DNA from 3 places in the Kitasatospora sp. NPDC004669 genome. Region 3 is predicted to be linked to each of the others. Evidence: riboswitches for the same ligand, from Rfam matches in the RefSeq annotation. Region 3 holds a riboswitch; each other region holds the start of a gene.

Region 1 (5,685 bases), on a different contig from region 3:
CCTAGCCCACCCAGGGACCAGCCGAGAGGATCCCCGATGACCGTCCCCGCTCTGACCGCCGAGACGCGCTGGCGCTGCACGCTGTGCGGCAACCTCACCCGCTTCGACGTGACCCGCACCGCGCGGGTGACCGAGTTCCTGCACTTCGACCTGGCCGGCGAGTCCAAGGTCGAGGAGACCGAGGTGCTCAGCGAGACGATCGAGTCGGTGCGCTGCCGCTGGTGCAACGCGGTGGACCAGGTCGAGCTGGTGGCCCGTCCGGGCGCCGAGGGCGCGGAGGCCCACGCCGAGCAGGGCTGATCCCCGCCGGTGCGGTGGGCGGTGCGCGACGCGCCCGTCCGCCGCACGGGACAATACAGACAAGACGCACGGAGCGTGACGACAGGGGCGGCCGCGGCCGCACCCGCTGGACCAGGATCGGAGCCGAGGACGTGGTGGACGCAGCGAAGGAGCCCGCCGAAGCGCAGGGGCTTCAGCCCGCTGCGCCGACACCGGAGCCGGGCGCCGGGGCGGCGCCGTCCGAGGCCCCCCTCCCGGAGGGCGCTGACCCTGAGACCGCCGAGTCCGGTGGGTCCGGAGCCCCGGACGCCGTTTCGGAGGGTGCGGTCGAGAAGCTCGGCCGGCCGCTGCCCGAGGGAGTGCGCCGGCGCGTGGTCGGGCTGGCCTCGGACGCGCTGGGCGGACTGCCGTCGGCGGAGTTGCCGCAGAGCCTGCGTCAGTACGTCAAGTTCACCCCCGCGCGCCGGGCCAAGTACGCGGCCACGGCGCTGGCGGCGGCGCTGGAGTCCGAGCCGGCCTTCCGGGTGCGCATAGCGGAGCGGCTGCGGCTGGGCCAGCCGGATCTGGTGAAGGCACTGGAGTCGGGCACCGTTCCCGGCGCCGCCGATCCGATGGACGTCGCAGCCGCCGCCTATCTGGTGCGCTCGGCCGGCTGGAGCCGACTGGTCACCGAGGCCGGCGAGGAGGCCGAGCGGGCCGGCGCCGAGGACGCGGCCGCGGAGGCCGGCCGGCTGGTGGAGAAGCTGCAGGCCGAGCTGGCCGAGGTGCGGGCGGCCGCGCGGGCCGACCTGGACCGGCAGCGCGCGGAGTTCGAGGGCGTCCGGCGGGAGGCCGAGTCGCTGCGCAAGAAGGTGCGCTCGCTGGAGAGCGACACCCGGCGGGCGCAGGCCGAGACCCGGCGGGTGGCCGGGGAACTGGAGGCCGCGAAGGCGCAGGCGGCGAGTGAGCGCGGCGCGGCCGAGAGCGAGGCACGCCGGCTGCGGCACCGGGTGTCCGAGCTGGAGAACGTCGCCGAGCAGGGCCGCCGTTCGGCCCGCGAGGGGCGCAGCGTCGAGGACATGCGGCTGCGGCTGCTGCTGGACACCGTGCTGCAGTCGGCGCAGGGGCTGCAGCGGGAGCTGGCACTGCCGGTCTCCCAGATCCGCCCGGCGGACCTGGTCGAGGCGGTGGTGCCGGGGGCGGCCTCACCGCACGACGTGGCCCGGCGCGGCTTGGCGGAGGACGACCCGGCGCTGCTGGACCAGCTGCTGGCGATCCCGCAGGTCCACCTGGTGGTGGACGGCTACAACGTGACCAAGACCGGCTATCCGACGCTGCCGCTGGAGCAGCAGCGGATCCGGCTGCTGGGCGGGTTGGCGATGCTGGCCCAGCGCACCCAGGCGGAGGTCACCTGTGTGTTCGACGGGCAGGACCTGGACGTTCCGGTGATCATGGCGCCGCCGCGCGGGGTTCGGGTACGGTTCAGCCGGACCGGTGAGACCGCGGACGAGCTGATCCGTCGTCTGGTGCGTGCCGAGCCGCAGGGCCGTCCGGTGGTGGTGGTGTCCACCGACCGGGAGGTGGCGGAGGGCGTGCGCAAGGCGGGTGCGCGCCCGGTGGCCTCGGTGCTGCTGCTGAACCGGCTGGCTCGGCCCTGACCTCGGCTTTGACCTCGGTCCGGGCGGGGTGACACCTGTTTATCGCCCGTTTTGCAAGGGTGTGCGGATCCCGTGAAGTCAGCGTGGGAACCGGACTTCACGCCTTCGGGGGAGTGGTAAAACGGATAGATCTTCACTAGGGTCTGGCGTCAAACCTATTTTCCGGAATCTCATCCGAACAGGTGAGTCCGTTGGAAGAAGGAGCCGGTCCCTTGGCCTCCCACCGCCGTCCCAAGCAGCCGAGCCGCGCGCGGGTCTCCGTGCTCACCGCTGCCGCTGCGACCGCGGTCGCCCTTTCCGCCCAGGTGGCCGCGCACGCCGCGCCGCAGCCGAACAAGGCTGACGTCAAGGCGCAGATCGACCAGCTCCAGCAGGAGCAGGAGCAGGCGGCGGAGAAGTACAACGGCGCCAAGGAGCGCGCCGACCAGCTCCGCAAGCAGGCCGACCAGCTGCAGGACCAGGTGGCCCGCAGCCAGGACCAGATGAGCCAGCTGCAGACCGGCCTGGCCCAGGTGGCGGGCGAGCAGTACCGCACCGGCGGCGTCGACCCGTCCGTCCAGCTGATGCTCTCCTCCGACCCGTCCGGCTACCTGGAGAAGGCCTCCAGCGTCCAGCAGGCCAGCGCCAGCCAGACCGAGGCGCTCAAGGGCCTGCTCGACCAGCAGCGCCGGCTGGACCAGGAGAAGGCCGAGGCCGCCGCCGTGCTGGCCTCGCTGGACTCCACCACCAAGGACCTGAACCAGGCCAAGGCGGACGTCAACACGAAGCTGAAGACCGCCCAGGACCTGCTGAACTCGCTCAGCGCCGCGGACCGCGCCGCGCTGAAGGCCCAGCAGCAGCAGGACGACCGCGCCTCGCGCGGCAGCGCCCGGGTCGACCTCAGCAGCCTGCCGCCGGCCAGCGGCTACGCGGCCGTGGCCGTCGCCAAGGCGATGAGCAAGCAGGGCTCGCCGTACGTCTGGGGCTCCACCGGGCCGAACACCTTCGACTGCTCGGGTCTGATGGTCTGGTCGTACTCCCAGGCCGGCGTCTCGCTGCCGCGCACCTCGCAGGAGCAGGGCAACGTCGGCACCGCGGTGCCCTCGCTGGACCAGGCTCAGCCCGGCGACCTGGTCATCTACGGCAGCGACCGGCACCACGTCGGGATGTACATCGGCAACGGCATGGTGGTCCACGCGCCGCACACCGGGGACGTGGTGAAGGTGATGAAGGCCGACGCGATGCCGATCAACACGATCCGCCGGGTCTGACGACCCGACACGCCCGAGGGGCCGGCTCCGGCCCTGTGATCCGCGCCACCCTCCGACCGGGGGTGGCGCTTCGGGTTTGCGGGTTCAACGTCCGACTGGTGAGAACCGATCAGCTTTGTGTGCAGCGACGATCACCATCAGTCATTTTCACAAAAGAACATGGGTAATCTTCCGACTTTTTTCTGACAAGGATTTGAACGGATCACGGTTCAGTTACTAGGGTCGTGCTCCGAACCACCGCACTGTCGATCGCCCAGCCCGGGTGGCGGCGGTGGTTTCCGTCGAGTTCGCGAAACAGCGGGGCAGGTCGAAGCGACTGTCCGACAGGGGAGCCCAGTGGTCGGGGGCGCTGCGGAGCGGAGCCGGGGAACCACGTTCCTCCGGGGTGAATCGGCGCCAGGTCGGCCGGTGGAACGGCCGTGAGGCGTCGTAGGGCATGCTTCCGGCCCGAACCCGTCAGCTCACCCGGTAGGCGGACGTAGGAAGAAGGAGTCCGCCTTCGTGGCGTCCCATCGTCGTCCCAAGCCCGCCAGCCGCGCCCGTGTCTCGATCCTGACCGGTGTCGCCGCGGCAGCCGTCGCCCTCTCCGCGCAGTCCGGCGCGCACGCCGACCCGCAGCCGACCAAGGAGCAGGTCAAGGAGCAGGTCGACCAGCTCAACGAGCAGGCCGAGCAGGCGACCGAGAAGTACAACGCCGCCCAGGAGAAGCAGCAGGCGCTGGAGAAGCAGGTCTCCGGCCTGCAGGACCAGGTGGCCCGGCAGCAGTCCCAGGTGACCGACCTGCAGGGCGGGCTCGCCGAGATCGCCGGGGAGCAGTACCGCAACGGCGGCATATCCCCGACCGTCCAGCTGATGCTCTCGTCCAAGCCGGACAACTTCCTCAACCAGGCCGGTGCGCTGAACCAGGCCGGTGACACCCAGAAGAACCAGCTGAAGCAGCTCCAGGAGCAGCAGCGCAAGCTCGACCAGGACCGCACCGAGGCCCAGGGCAAGCTCGCCGAACTGGAGTCCACCACCCAGCAGCTGAAGGCCTCCAAGGAGGAGGTCCAGAACAAGCTGAAGGCCGCCCAGGACCTGCTCAACACCCTGACCGAGCAGGAGCGCCAGGCGATCCGCCAGGCCGAGGAGAAGGCCGCCGCCGACGCCAAGGCCAAGGCCGACGCCGCCGCGAAGGCCGCCCAGCAGCAGGCCGCCTCCGACCGTGCCTCGCGCGACAGCGGCCGCACCGACATCGGCTCGGGCTCCTCCGCGGGCTCCTCGTCCTCGCCGGTCGTCAAGCCGGCCGCGCCCGGCAGCTCGCACGGTGCCGCCGCGCTGGCCGCCGCCGCCGGCAAGGTCGGCAGCCCGTACGTCTGGGGCGCCACCGGCCCCGGCTCCTTCGACTGCTCCGGCCTGATGGTCTGGGCGTTCAACCAGGTCGGCGTGTCGCTGCCGCGCACCTCGCAGGAGCAGGCCGGCGCCGGCACCCGGATCGGCTCGGACATCTCCCAGGCCCAGCCCGGCGACCTGCTGATCTTCTTCAGCGACGCCCACCACGTCGGCATCTACGCGGGCAACGGCCAGGTGCTGCACGCGCCCAAGCCGGGTGCCTCGGTCCGCTACGAGGCGGTCTCCAACATGCCGCTGGCCTCCATCGTGCGGGTCTGATCCCCGCCCAGGCCGTTCCAGGCCCGGTCCTCCGTCACGGAGGGCCGGGCCTGCGGCTTTTCCGGCGGCTCGGGCAGATGTCTGATTTAGGGTCAAATATTCGGGTAGGGAGGTGTTTGGACTCGCTTGCCCGGACTCGCTAACGTCTGCCACCGGACTCCCGCTCGACGGCCGCCCGCTGGGGCGCGGCCGCGGGCCGCGCCGCAGGATTGGAGCCGCTGCCGCCATGCCCGTGCACCGCCGTTCCCGACTGCTCGCCCGTGCGCTGGTACTGACCGCAGCCGCCACCACGGCCCTGGGTGTGGCGACCTGTGGAAGCGCCCAAGCCACTCCGGGTGGGCCGGACACCCCCGACCGCAAGGACGTCAAGGCGCGGGTCGAGCAGCTGTACGACGAGGCCGAGCAGGCGTCCGAGAAGTACAACGCCGCGCAGGAGGCGCAGAAGCGGCTCCAGGGCGAGACCGCCACCCTGCAGGGCGAGGTGGCCGCCGCCCAGGACCAGCTCAACCAGTTGCGCGGGGACCTCGCGACCGTGGCGGGGGCCGAGTACCGCGGCGGCGGGATGACCCAGGCCGCCCAGCTGGTGCTCTCCAGCGACCCCGAGTCCTACCTCGCCCGCGCCCGCACCTTCGGCCAGGCCGCCGAGCGGCAGCAGGAGACCCTGCACGAGCTGGTCGGCCGTCAGCGTCGGCTCGACCAGCGCCGCACCGAGACCGCGGGCAAGCTCGCCGAGCTGGACCAGGCCCGGCGCTCGCTGGCCGAGAACAAGCAGCAGATCCGGCAGCGGCTGGCCACGGCGCAGAAGCTGCTCGACAGCCTGGGCGCGGCCGAGCGGGCCCGGATGGTCGCCCAGGACGCCAAGGACGCCGAGC
Region 2 (5,685 bases), on a different contig from region 3:
GGTCAGGACGGCGCCGAAGGGCCGGGCCACTCGTCGACCAGCAGCGAGTACAGGTACGAGTCCGACCAGACGCCGCCCTTGTACAGGTCGTGCCGCACCCGCCCCTCCAACTGGAAGCCGAGCTTGGTGAGCACCTTGGCCGAGGCCGGGTTGTCCACGTCGACCCGGGCGGCCAGCCGGTGCAGCCCGAGCGGGCCGAAGGCGAGCTCGCACAGCAGCCCGGCGATCTCGCCCGCGTAGCCGCGGCCCCACACCTCGCGGCCCAGCACGTAGCCGAGGTGGGCGGAGCGGTAGGTGCCGAGGGTGAGGCCGGCGTGGGCGATCGGCACCGCGTCCGCCGGATCCTCGGCGTCCTCCCGCCGGCAGACGGCGAGCCGGTAGGTGTCCCGCTCCTCGGCCATCGCCTCCTCCAGGTAGAGCTCGATCTGGTCGGCGCAGGTCTCGCGGTCCCGCGGCTCGAAGGGCAGGTGGCGGGTCACCTCCGGGTCGCCGAACAGCGCGTACAGCGCGTCCACGTCCTCCGGGGTGTGGTGGTACTCGCGGATGGCGAGCCGGGGGCCGGTGAGTCGTACGGGGACCATGGCTGCCGACCCTACCCGCGCCCGGCGGGCTACCGTTCGGAATATGAACGACGAAGACCTGCGGCTCGCCCCGCGCACCCGGGCCGCCGACCTGCTCGCCTGGGCGGCCGAGCAGGACCGCGCGCCGGTGGCCGAGGCGCCGCTGCACACGGTGCTGGCGCTGCTGGAACTGGGCGACAGCAGGATGCACGACGGTTGGCCCGAACTGACCTCCAACGCGGTGGAGCACCTGCTGTACGAGCGGCTCCACCTCTACGTCCAACCCGCGCCGGACGAGGACCCGCTCGCGTACGGCGACGCCGTACGGCTGCTGATCGACCACCAGCGGGCGACGAAGCGGCTCAACGCCAAGCGCCAGGAGCGGCTGCACGCCGAGGCCGAATGGCAGGGCGAGGTCGCGGCCGGACTGCTGCGTCGCGCCGACCTGCTCACCTGGCCCCGGCTGTACGCCGTACTGCTGCACGCGCACGGGGTGGACACTGCGGACCGGGCGGCGGTCCGGGACTGGCTGGCCGGCTTCGCCGAACTCGGCGAGGAGGAGCGGCTGGCCGCGTACGAGGCGCTGGTACCGGCCGGCTGGCTGGACGAACCGGACGAACAGGGCTGGGGGCCGGGCCGGTTGCTGTCGGTCGGCATGGCCACCGACGGCGCTCGGCTGCTGCTGGAGCAGGGCCTGATGCGGCGCAGCTACCGCAACCTGGCCGAGCTGAACGCGCTGGGGCGGCCGATGCCGGACGAACTGGCCGGGGACTTCGGGGAGTTCGAGGCGGCGGCGGCCGAGGTCACGCTCGACCTGTTCGGCGAGTGGACGGTGCCCGGGCTGGCGCGGCTGCTGGTGGAGGAGTTCCCGGAGCTGGCGCCGGAGCCGGGGCAGGAGGAGATCGACGCGTACCTGGCGCAGTTGCCCGCGGAGTGAAGCCGGCGCGGTGAACGCCCGAGGGCCCCGGATGTCCGGGGCCCTCGGGCGTTGCGTCAGGGGTTCTTCTCGGGGGTTCCCGTCAGGGGTTGAGGCCGCGCTGCTGGAGCCAGGTCTCCGGGTCGACCGGGGCGCCGCCGCCGGGGCGCACCTCCAGGTGCAGGTGCGGACCGGTGACGTTGCCGGTCGCGCCGACCTTGCCGATCTGCTGGCCGGCGCCGACCTGGCCGGCGCCCTTGATGATCGAGGAGAGGTGGCAGTACCAGATCTCGGTGCCGTCGGGCAGGGTCTCGACGATCCGGTAGCCGTACGCCCCGGACCAGCCCGCCGAGGTGACGGTGCCCTGGCCGACCGCGTAGACCGGGGTGCCGGTGTCGGCCGCGAAGTCCAGGCCGGTGTGCAGGTGGGCCCAGTAGCGGGCGCTCTGGCCGTAGTGGGCGGAGAGGTTGTAGTCCTTCACCGGCAGGGTGAGAGCGGCGGCCTTGGCGCGCTCGGCCTCGTCGGCGGCGCGCTTGGCCTCGGCCTCCTTGACGGCGGCCTTCGCCTCGGCCTCCTGCGCGGCCTGCAGGCGGGCGCCCTCCTCGGCGGCGGTGCGCTGGCCGTCGGCCTGCTGCTGGATGCGGGCGGCGAGCGCGAGGCCGGGGTCGGCGGTCAGGGCGACCGGAGCCTCGTCCGGGGCCTCGATGGCGGGCGCGGCGGCCGGGGTCGCGGAGGCGAAGCCGGTGGCGCCCAGGGTGGCGGCAACGGCGGTGACGCCGAGCAACGGGGAGGCCCCACGGGTCTGACGCGGCATCCGGTGGCGGTTGGCCTCGGCCTCCGGGGCGAAGGAATCGGCGGACTCGGCGCCGTCCGGGCCGGGGTGGTCGAGCAGCTGGGTACCGGCTGCGGGGCCGGCCGGGTGTGCCGGGGTGTGCGTCGACGCCACGGAGGCGCGCTCCTTTCCTTCCTTCGCGCCTACCGGGTTAGCTGACGGGTTCGGAGCAGGAAGGTCTCCTACGGCCGGGCCGGAGCCCCGCCGATTCACCCCAAGGAACGTGGTTCCCCGGCTCCCTGACCTGCCCGGAGGCCGGCCGGCGGGATTAGGCGACGGCGCACGGTGCCGTCTGGGTACGGCGTTGACGACCGCGCTGCGTTATCAAACGTTAATCCCAGGCCGCCCCGATTCCAAGCCATCCGCCCGGGACGGCTGGGGGCAGGTGGTCGGACGCCGGCGAACCACCCGCCATTCGCCCAGCCCATCTGAGTACTCCTACTCATGTGCGGCCACGGCGCGCAGCCGCATCCTGGCGCCATGAGCGCACCGATGCAGACACGCACCACGGCCGCGTACCACATGCAGGCCGTCCTCTCCTTCGCCATCTCCGGTTCGGCCCTCGCCGTCGGGATCGCCTACCTGCCCGTCGGCGGGTGGACCCGGGCCTTCCTCGGGATCGGCTTCCTCTACACCGTCACCTCCGCGTTCACGCTGGCCAAGGTGGTCCGGGACCGGCAGGAATCGTCGGACACCGTCGCCCGGGTCGACCAGGCCCGACTGGAGAAGCTGCTCAGCGAGCACGATCCGTTCAGGGTCGAGGGGGCCTGAGTCCCCGGGAATCGAGGGATCGGAAGGGTTGACAGCTAAGGCTATTAGCCATAGCTTTATGGCTATCGGCAGCAGCGACCCCGTGGAGGCCCACCGTGAACGGCACCATCACCCCGAGCACCCAGTACCTCGACGTCCCCGGCGGCCGGATCGCCTTCGACGACACCCGGCAGGGCGACGGCACCCCCGTCGTCCTGCTCCCCGGAATGCTCGACAGCCGCCGGGCCTACCGGCACCTGCACCCGCTGCTCACCGCGGCCGGGCGCCGGGTCGTCACCATGGACGTGCGCGGCTTCGGCGAGTCCTCGATCGCCTGGGACGACTACAGCCCGGCCGCCGTCGCCACCGACGTCCTCGCCCTGCTCGACCACCTCGGCATCGAGCGGGCCGTCCTGGTCGGGCAGTCCTACACCGGCGCGACGGTCGTCAAGCTCGCCGGGGACGCGCCCCAGCGGGTCGCCGGGATCGCGCTGATCGACGCCTTCGTCGAGTACCGGGCCGGCGCCCTGATGCAGGGCGTCGCGTCCGTGATGGGCGGCGCGATGGTCCACTGGCCGGCCGTCTGGGGCTTCTACCTGCGCAAGATGGCCTTCCCCGGCCCCCGCCCCGCCGACCTCGACGACTACGTGGCCGGACTGGTCGCCGACCTGCGCACCCCCGGGCGCAAGACCGCCACCCGCGGACACGTCACCGGGGACTCCGCGCCGATCGGCTGGTGCGCGGCCGTCCACTGCCCCTCGCTCGTCCTGATGGGCAGCAAGGACCCCGACTTCCCGGACCCGGAGGCCGTCGCCGACCGGCAGGCCGAGGCGCTCGGCGCCCGGAAGGTGATGATCGAAGGGTCCGGCCACTACCCGATGGCCGACAACCCGCAGGCCGTCGCGGACGCCCTGCTGCCCTTCCTCGCCGAACTCGCCTGAACCCGCCGCACTCGCATCCGCCCCCGCACCCGCACCCGCACCCGCACCCGTACGGAGAACCCCACCCCATGCCCCGTGTAGGACTGACCCCCGACCAGGTCGTCGACCACGCCCTCGCCCTCATCGACGAGCAGGGCGCCGAGGCCCTCACCCTGGCCTCCGTCGCCGCCCGCGCGGGGGTGGCCACCCCCTCCCTGTACAAGCACGTCAGCGGCGGCCTCACCGAACTGCGCCGGCTGATCGCCGTCCGGGTCACCGAGGAACTGGCCGACCGGCTCGCCGGGGCCGCGGTCGGCCGCAGCGGCGACGACGCCGTCAGCGCCGTCCTGCGCGCCTACCAGGCCTACGCCACCGAACACCCGCACCGCTACACCGCCCTCCCCCAGGCGCCCCGGCCCGACGACGACCTCACCCGCGCGGCCACCCGCCTCGTCGGCGTCATCATCGCCGTTCTCCGCTCCTACGGCCTCGACGGCCCCGAAGCCATCCACGCCGCCCGCACCGTCCGCTCCCTCGCCCACGGCTTCGCCTCGCTCTCCATCGCCGGCGCCTTCCAACTCGCCGAAGACCTCACCACCACCCACGACCGCCTCATCACCACCCTCACCACCGGCCTCCACACCTGGCCGAAGGGGGAGGAGTAGGAGGTCGGGCCCATCGACCTCCTACGTGGAAGGGCTCTGAATCCACCGCGCCGCCAGCCCCACCCGCACGGGAAGTCGGACCGGCCGGCTTCCGGCGCCGCCCAGCGGCCGGAGTAGGCACGGCGAGAACCGGACGGGCCGGCATCGCGTGCACGAGAAGTCGGGCCGGCCCGGCTTCCGGTGTCGGCGGGGCGTGGACGGGTGTGGGGGTCCGGGGATGGTGGGGATGGACGGGTTAGTGTGGCCGGTCTGACTGGTGGTCATGACAGGGGACCGCCCACGCTTGGCGGAGGTCCCGGGTGCCCGCACTGACAGCGAGGGTGCGGCGGTGGTACGGACGGCTGCTGGACGGGGACATACGGGCCGGGCGGGTGGCGCTGGGGATGCTGCTCGGGGTGACCGTGGTGCTGAGCGTGCTGCCGATCCTGATGCCGTACGGGTGGCCGCCGTCGGCGCTGGTGCTGCCGGTGGTGGGTGGCGGGCTGGTGTTGCGGCGCTGGCAGTTGCTGGTGCTGGTGTGTGCGGGGCTGGCGGGCAGCCTGCTGGGGGCGGTGCTGCAGGACCCGCGCGGGGTGAGGCTGGGGGTGACGGTGGTACTGGCCGCGACGGGGGCGACGGTGCTGTCGGCCAACCGGTTCCGGCACCGGCTGGGACTGCGCGGCACCCAGGGCGACTCGATGCTGCTGGAGCTGGCCGAGCACAACCGGACGCTGGCCCGGCTCCCGGAGCGGCTGCTGGACTGGCACTTCGACAGCGCGCTGGCCCCGGCCGGGGGCGCCTCGTTCTCCGGGGACTTCCTGCTCTGCGCCCACCGTCCGGAGGAGGACCTGCTGGAGCTGGTGCTGGTGGACGTGTCGGGCAAGGGCAGCCGGGCGGCCGCCCGGTCGACCCACCTGTCGGGCGCCTTCGCGATGCTGCTGGGCCGGGTGCCGCCGGAGGCGTTCCTGTCGGCCGCCAACGACCACCTGGTCCGGATGGGCTGGGAGGACGACTTCGCCACCGCCGTCCATCTCGCGCTGCACCCGGCGACCGGCCGCTACCG
Region 3 (5,685 bases):
ACGGCGTGCCGTCCGACAGCCGAGGGGCCGTCTCGACGACGTCGGGGTTGCCGCAAGGGCAGCGGTGCGCGACACCGCGCAGGCCGCGCGGCACCCGGCCGAGCTGGGCGGCGATGGCCGCGACGTCGGCGTCGGAGACGGCGGGGTGGTTCTCAGTGGTCATGGGGGGTGGGGTCTCCAACGGGGGACGGTGGGAGCGGACGGGGGGTGGCGGGGGCCAGCGCGACGGAGTCGGCGGCGTCCACCGAGTCCCAGATGCTGGTGTACCAGGGCTTGGCGGCCTTGGCCGAACTGCCGGAGGAGGCCGGTGCGGCAGGCGCGGAGGGCGCGGACGGCTGGGCGGCCGGTCCGGCCGGCTCCACCGCGATGTACGGAGTCTCCCCCGGCACCGCGTAGTGCAGCCGGGAGCGGGCCTGCGCCTTGACGTACTCCGGGTCCTGCCAGCGGGCCTTCTCCCTGCGCAGCTGCTCGACCTGCTGGCGCGAGTGGTCGGCCTTCGCCCGCTGGGCGGAGATCTCGGCGCGCTGGGAGACGAACTGCCGCGTCGGGTAGGCGAGGATCGCCACCAGCGAGCAGAGCACCAGGACGAGGACGGTCGCCCGGCTCGTGAACCGAGGCCGGGCCGCCAAGCCCGGGATCCTCCAGCCAGCCATCTCCCGTATCCCCTCCTGGTCGCGACGATGCCCCGCCGTCCACCCTACGGGGTGTGCGGCGGGGCACCGGTCAGGCTTGCGCTACCGGGGACTTCCGGCCCTCCGGTTTTCGGCCGCGGTGCGGGAGCGGGCGGCCTTCGTACCGAAGGGGTCAGCCCTCGTACTCGCTGTGCTCACTGGTCCGCAGAGCGACCGCGCTCATCACTCCGCGGAGCGGAAGCGCGGGAAGGCGCCGCGGCCGGCGTACTCGGCGGCGTCGTCGAGGATCTCCTCGATGCGCAGCAGCTGGTTGTACTTGGCGACGCGCTCGGAGCGGGCCGGGGCACCGGTCTTGATCTGGCCGCAGTTGGTGGCGACGGCCAGGTCGGCGATGGTGACGTCCTCGGTCTCGCCGGAGCGGTGCGACATCATGCAGCGGTAGCCGTTGCGCTGGGCCAGCTCGACGGCGTCCAGGGTCTCGGTCAGCGAGCCGATCTGGTTCACCTTCACCAGCAGCGCGTTGGCGGTGCCGGTCTCGATGCCCTTGGCCAGGCGGGCCGGGTTGGTGACGAACAGGTCGTCGCCGACCAGCTGGACCTTGTCGCCCAGCTTGACGGTCATGGCCTTCCAGCCGTCCCAGTCCGACTCGTCCAGCGGGTCCTCGATGGAGACCAGCGGGTAGGCGGCGACCAGCTCGGCGTAGTACTCGATGAGCTCGGCGGCCGAGAGGGCCTTGCCCTCGAACTGGTAGGCGCCGTCCTTGAAGAACTCGGAGGAGGCGACGTCCAGGGCCAGGGCGATGTCACGGCCGGGGACGTAACCGGCCTTCTGGATCGCCTCCATGATGAGGTCGAGGGCCTCGCGGTTGCTGTCCAGGTTCGGGGCGAAGCCGCCCTCGTCGCCGAGGCCGGTGGACAGGCCGCGCTCCTTCAGCACGCCCTTGAGGGTGTGGTAGACCTCGACGCCCCAGCGGACGGCCTCGGAGAAGGACTCCGCGCCGATCGGGGCGATCATGAACTCCTGGATGTCGACGTTGGAGTCCGCGTGCGAGCCGCCGTTGAGGATGTTCATCATCGGGACCGGCAGGACGTGCGCGTTCGGGCCGCCCAGGTAGCGGAACAGCGGCAGGTCGCTGGCCTCGGAGGCGGCGTGCGCGACGGCCAGCGAGACGCCCAGGATGGCGTTGGCGCCGAGCGAGGACTTGTCCGGGGTGGCGTCCAGATCGAGCATGGCCTGGTCGATCAGGCGCTGCTCGGTGGCGTCGTAGCCGACCAGCTCCGGGCCGATCTGCTCGATGACGGCCAGGACGGCCTTCTCGACACCCTTGCCGAAGTAGCGGTTCTTGTCACCGTCGCGCAGCTCCAGCGCCTCGAAGGCGCCGGTCGAGGCACCCGACGGGACAGCGGCACGACCGGTGCTGCCGTCGTCGAGGCCGACCTCGACCTCGACCGTGGGGTTGCCGCGCGAGTCGAGGATCTCACGGGCTACGACGACATCGATGGACGGCACGAGGCATCTCCTTGCGGAAGCAGGGTCCGGCCGACCGTGGTGGCTGTCGGCGGGACGATTGCGGAGTCGTTACGACCAGAGCCTAACCGCCCGGGCTCCCGGAGCCACGTTGACCTCGGCTCCGTCTCAGCGTGTGGCCCCACTACCCACCGGTAGTTCACCTGCTTGTCCCAGCTTGTCCCTTTGCCGCGGACGAATGCGGACGAAGGGGGCCGGGCGCGGCCCCCTTCGTTCCCGGGGTGTTGCTCGAGATCCTTCGGGGCGTCACCCGGGGACCTGTGGACCGGCTCAGCCGAGGTGCAGGACCTGGCCGGGCATGATCAGGTTCGGGTCGCCGCCGACCGTGCCGCGGTTGCCGTCGTACAGCGCCTGCCAGCCGCCGGACACGCCCTGGGCCGCGGCGATGCTCGACAGGGTGTCGCCGGAGTGGACGGTGTAGTCATGGCCGGCCGGGGCGGCCTGGACCGGCTGGGCGGCGCGCGGGGCAGCGTGCTTCGGGACGTACTGCTGGGCCGACTGCTCGACAGGCTTCTCGGCCTGCTTGGGAGCGGCGTGCTTCGGGGCGTACTGCTGGACCGGCTGCTGAGCGGGCTTCGCGGCCGCCTTGGGGGCCTGCTGCTTCGGGGCCTGCTGCTTGGGCGTCTGCTGCTGCGGGGCGGACTGTGGCTTGGCGTCCGAGGAGGTGTCGACCACGGCCGGGGCCCCACCCTTGCTCAGACCCGCCTTGACGGAGCACACCGGCCAGGCGCCCGGGCCCTGGGAGGCCAGCACCTTCTCGGCGACCGAGATCTGCTGGGCCTTGCTGGCCTGGTTGGCCTGCGACGCGTACGCGGTGCCGCCGAACGCCTTCCAGGTGCTGGAGGTGAACTGCAGTCCGCCGTAGAAGCCGTTGCCGGTGTTGATGCTCCAGTCGCCGCCGCTCTCGCACTGGGCGACGGAGTCCCAGGCGGAGGCCGGGGCGGCGGAGGCGCCGGTGGCGGCGAGGAGCGGCATCGCGAGTCCGACGCCGGCCACACCGGCGACGGCGATGGCCTTCTCGGTCTGGGTGCGACGACGGTGACGGCCGGTTCCAACGAACAGCATGAAAAAGTCCCTCTCCGCACGCCTGCGAGGTGAGCTGTCGGGTTCGGACCGGGAGGTGGCCCGGCCGCCGCGTGCGGAAACGGTTCCGCTCAGGCGGCTTCACCCCAAGCCGTGGAGGACGGCAACAAACCTGGTTCCCCCGCCCCTGCCCAGGGTTCTGGTCGGTTTCCCGTGACGCGGCGGGCAGGATTCGGCGTTCCGCGCACGAGGTCCGCAGCTGCGAACTCCAGGGAGACTAGACAGATCCTCAGATCAATCACAAGCTCATATCGTCGACATCACACAGAAATTACGGCACGTGATCGATCGCCTACCAATGGCTCCTCTATGTCCGGATTGATGGGTGTTCATACCGGCATCAAGGGCGCATCAGCGACGTCCGGTCAGTGTGTCGGAGCCTCAGGAACGGCGTGCGGAGACCGGATCTCGGGGCTGAATTCGACCGGAAGTTCGCGCAATCCACGCATGATCAGACCGCCGCGCCAGCGCAGATTCTCCGGGGTTTCAGCCAGCCGGAGATCGGGCAGTCGGGAAAGCAGCGTGGCCAGCGCGGCGCGCCCTTCCAGCCGGGCCAGCGGGGCGCCGATGCAGTAGTGGATGCCGTGCCCGAACCCCAGGTGGGGGTTGTCGGCCCGGGCCAGGTCGAGGGTGTTCTCGTCCGCGAACCGGGCCGGGTCACGGTCCGCCGCCGCCAGCACCACCAGCACCGGATCGCCGACCGGGATGTCCACCCCGCCGATGGTCAGCGGCCGGGTCGCGAACCGCCAGGTCGCCAGCTCCACCGGCCCGTCGTAGCGCAGGAGTTCCTCGATCCCGGTCTCCAGCAGCGCGGTCTCCCCGCGCACCACCGACTCCTGCAGCAGCGCCCGCTGCCCCGGATCGCGCAACAGCGCGTACGTCCCGTTGCCGATCAGGTTGATGGTGGTTTCGAACCCCGCGAAGATCAACACGAAGCACATGGCGGCGGCCTCGTTCTCCGTCAGGTGCTCGCCGTGGTCGCTGGCCCGGATCAGGCCGGAGATCAGGTCGTCACCGAGGTCGGCCCGCTTGCGGTGGATGAGGTCCACCAGGTAGGCGCGGATGCGCTTGACCGCTCGGCCCACGCCGCCGCGTTGCCCACCGTGGTGGCGGATCATCATGCCCGCCCAGTCACGCAGATCGTCCTGGTCCTCGGCCGGCACGCCCAGCATGTCGCAGATCGCGTAGATGGGGAGCGGGAAGGCGAACTCGTGGATCAGGTCCGCCGAACCGCGCTGCGCGAAGCCGTCGATCAGCCGGTCGGTGAGCTGCTGCACCCGCGGCTCGAACTCGGCCACCCGGCGCGGGGTGAACGCCTTCGACACCAGACGGCGCAGCCGGGTGTGGTCCGGCGGGTCGATGTTCAGCAGGTGGGTCATCAGATCCGCCTGCCGCTCCCCCGGGATGCCCACCCGGCCGGTGCGGTGCGCCTGCCCGCTGTGGTGCGCCGGGTTCTTCGACAGCCGGCTGTCCGCGAGCGCCTGCCGGGCGTCCGCGTAGCGCGTCACCAGCCACGCCTCCACCCCGCTCGGCAGCTTGGTGCGGTGCACCGGGGCGTGCTCGCGCAGCCACGCGTAGGCGGGGTACGGATCGGCGGCGAACTCCCAGGTGAAGAGCTGCGGGGCGGGCTGAGCGGCGTCGGGCTGAGCAGGCATGGGTCGACCGTAACCGCTGGGCCCGGCGCGCCCTGACCGCCGACCGTCCGCGAACGGCGCGCGAGCGGTCCGCCGACGGCGGGCGAGCACGCCGTCAACGCTCCGTGGACGGCCCGTGGACGGACCGTGGACAGCTCTTGGACAGCTCTTGGCCGGGCGCCAGGCGTGAGTCTGGTCACCTGCGGGGTAATCCCTGTTGCGGAGGGTCAGGACGTGCCTACGATCCTCCGCAGTACGCGTGGGCGCCGGTGCGGTGTCGCCCACAGGGAGGAGCAGACCATGCGGGTCAGCGGGGCAGTCGTCGTCATCGCGGTACTCGACGGCGGTTCGGGAGCCGACCTCGCCCGCCGGTTCACCGCGGCCGGCGCCGCCGGGATGCTGATCGCCGACACCCACGTCGGCATCGCCGAGGACCTCGCCGCCGAACTCGACCGGCCCGGCTGCCCCGTCGTCGGCGTCTTCGCCGACATCCGCCGCCCCAGCGACGTCGCCGCCCTGGTCGACACCGCCGAGAAGCACCTCGGGCCGATCGACCTCTTCTGCGTCGCCGGCCCGAACGGCGAGCGGATCGTCTCCCTCGCCGACCTGCCCGATCACCTCGACCTGGAGCGCCTCGCCGAACTCGTCGCCCTCATCGGCGAGGCCATCGGCGAACTCGTACCGCCGCAGCGGCGCCCGGCCGAGCACACCGCCACGGCGGCCTGAGCCGACTACTCCGGCTTGAGCCCCTCGGCCGCGCGCACCGCGTCTCGGTAACCGCGCGCGGCCGAGCGCAACGCCGCGTCCAC

Evidence for each region. Region 3 has a riboswitch for cyclic di-AMP ahead of ABZW30_RS07065 (transglycosylase family protein). Riboswitches for the same ligand answer to the same signal wherever they lie in the genome.
Region 1: it holds a riboswitch for cyclic di-AMP, as region 3 does, so the genes downstream of both, ABZW30_RS24630 (NlpC/P60 family protein) here and ABZW30_RS07065 (transglycosylase family protein) in region 3, are expected to answer to the same signal.
Region 2: it holds a riboswitch for cyclic di-AMP, as region 3 does, so the genes downstream of both, ABZW30_RS25970 (M23 family metallopeptidase) here and ABZW30_RS07065 (transglycosylase family protein) in region 3, are expected to answer to the same signal.

Annotation. Positions count from the first base shown of each region.
Region 1 is NZ_JBEXKB010000031.1:37,111-42,795, forward strand. Features, by position in the region: gene ABZW30_RS24615 (hypothetical protein) at 37-300, shown strand; gene ABZW30_RS24620 (NYN domain-containing protein) at 432-1,916, shown strand; gene ABZW30_RS24625 (NlpC/P60 family protein) at 2,129-3,166, shown strand; cyclic di-AMP (ydaO/yuaA leader) riboswitch at 3,504-3,657, shown strand; gene ABZW30_RS24630 (NlpC/P60 family protein) at 3,668-4,813, shown strand; gene ABZW30_RS24635 (NlpC/P60 family protein) at 5,040-5,685, shown strand, end outside.
Region 2 is NZ_JBEXKB010000034.1:24,727-30,411, forward strand. Features, by position in the region: gene ABZW30_RS25960 (GNAT family protein) at 3-581, opposite strand; gene ABZW30_RS25965 (hypothetical protein) at 625-1,497, shown strand; gene ABZW30_RS25970 (M23 family metallopeptidase) at 1,580-2,422, opposite strand; cyclic di-AMP (ydaO/yuaA leader) riboswitch at 2,435-2,593, opposite strand; gene ABZW30_RS25975 (YiaA/YiaB family inner membrane protein) at 2,789-3,079, shown strand; gene ABZW30_RS25980 (alpha/beta hydrolase) at 3,175-3,999, shown strand; gene ABZW30_RS25985 (WHG domain-containing protein) at 4,068-4,643, shown strand; gene ABZW30_RS25990 (PP2C family protein-serine/threonine phosphatase) at 4,943-5,685, shown strand, end outside.
Region 3 is NZ_JBEXKB010000006.1:6,424-12,108, forward strand. Features, by position in the region: gene ABZW30_RS07050 (DUF501 domain-containing protein) at 1-181, opposite strand, end outside; gene ABZW30_RS07055 (septum formation initiator family protein) at 153-629, opposite strand; gene eno (phosphopyruvate hydratase) at 855-2,141, opposite strand; gene ABZW30_RS07065 (transglycosylase family protein) at 2,430-3,224, opposite strand; cyclic di-AMP (ydaO/yuaA leader) riboswitch at 3,228-3,397, opposite strand; gene ABZW30_RS07070 (cytochrome P450) at 3,608-4,897, opposite strand; gene ABZW30_RS07075 (SDR family NAD(P)-dependent oxidoreductase) at 5,177-5,602, shown strand; gene ABZW30_RS07080 (MazG family protein) at 5,608-5,685, opposite strand, start outside.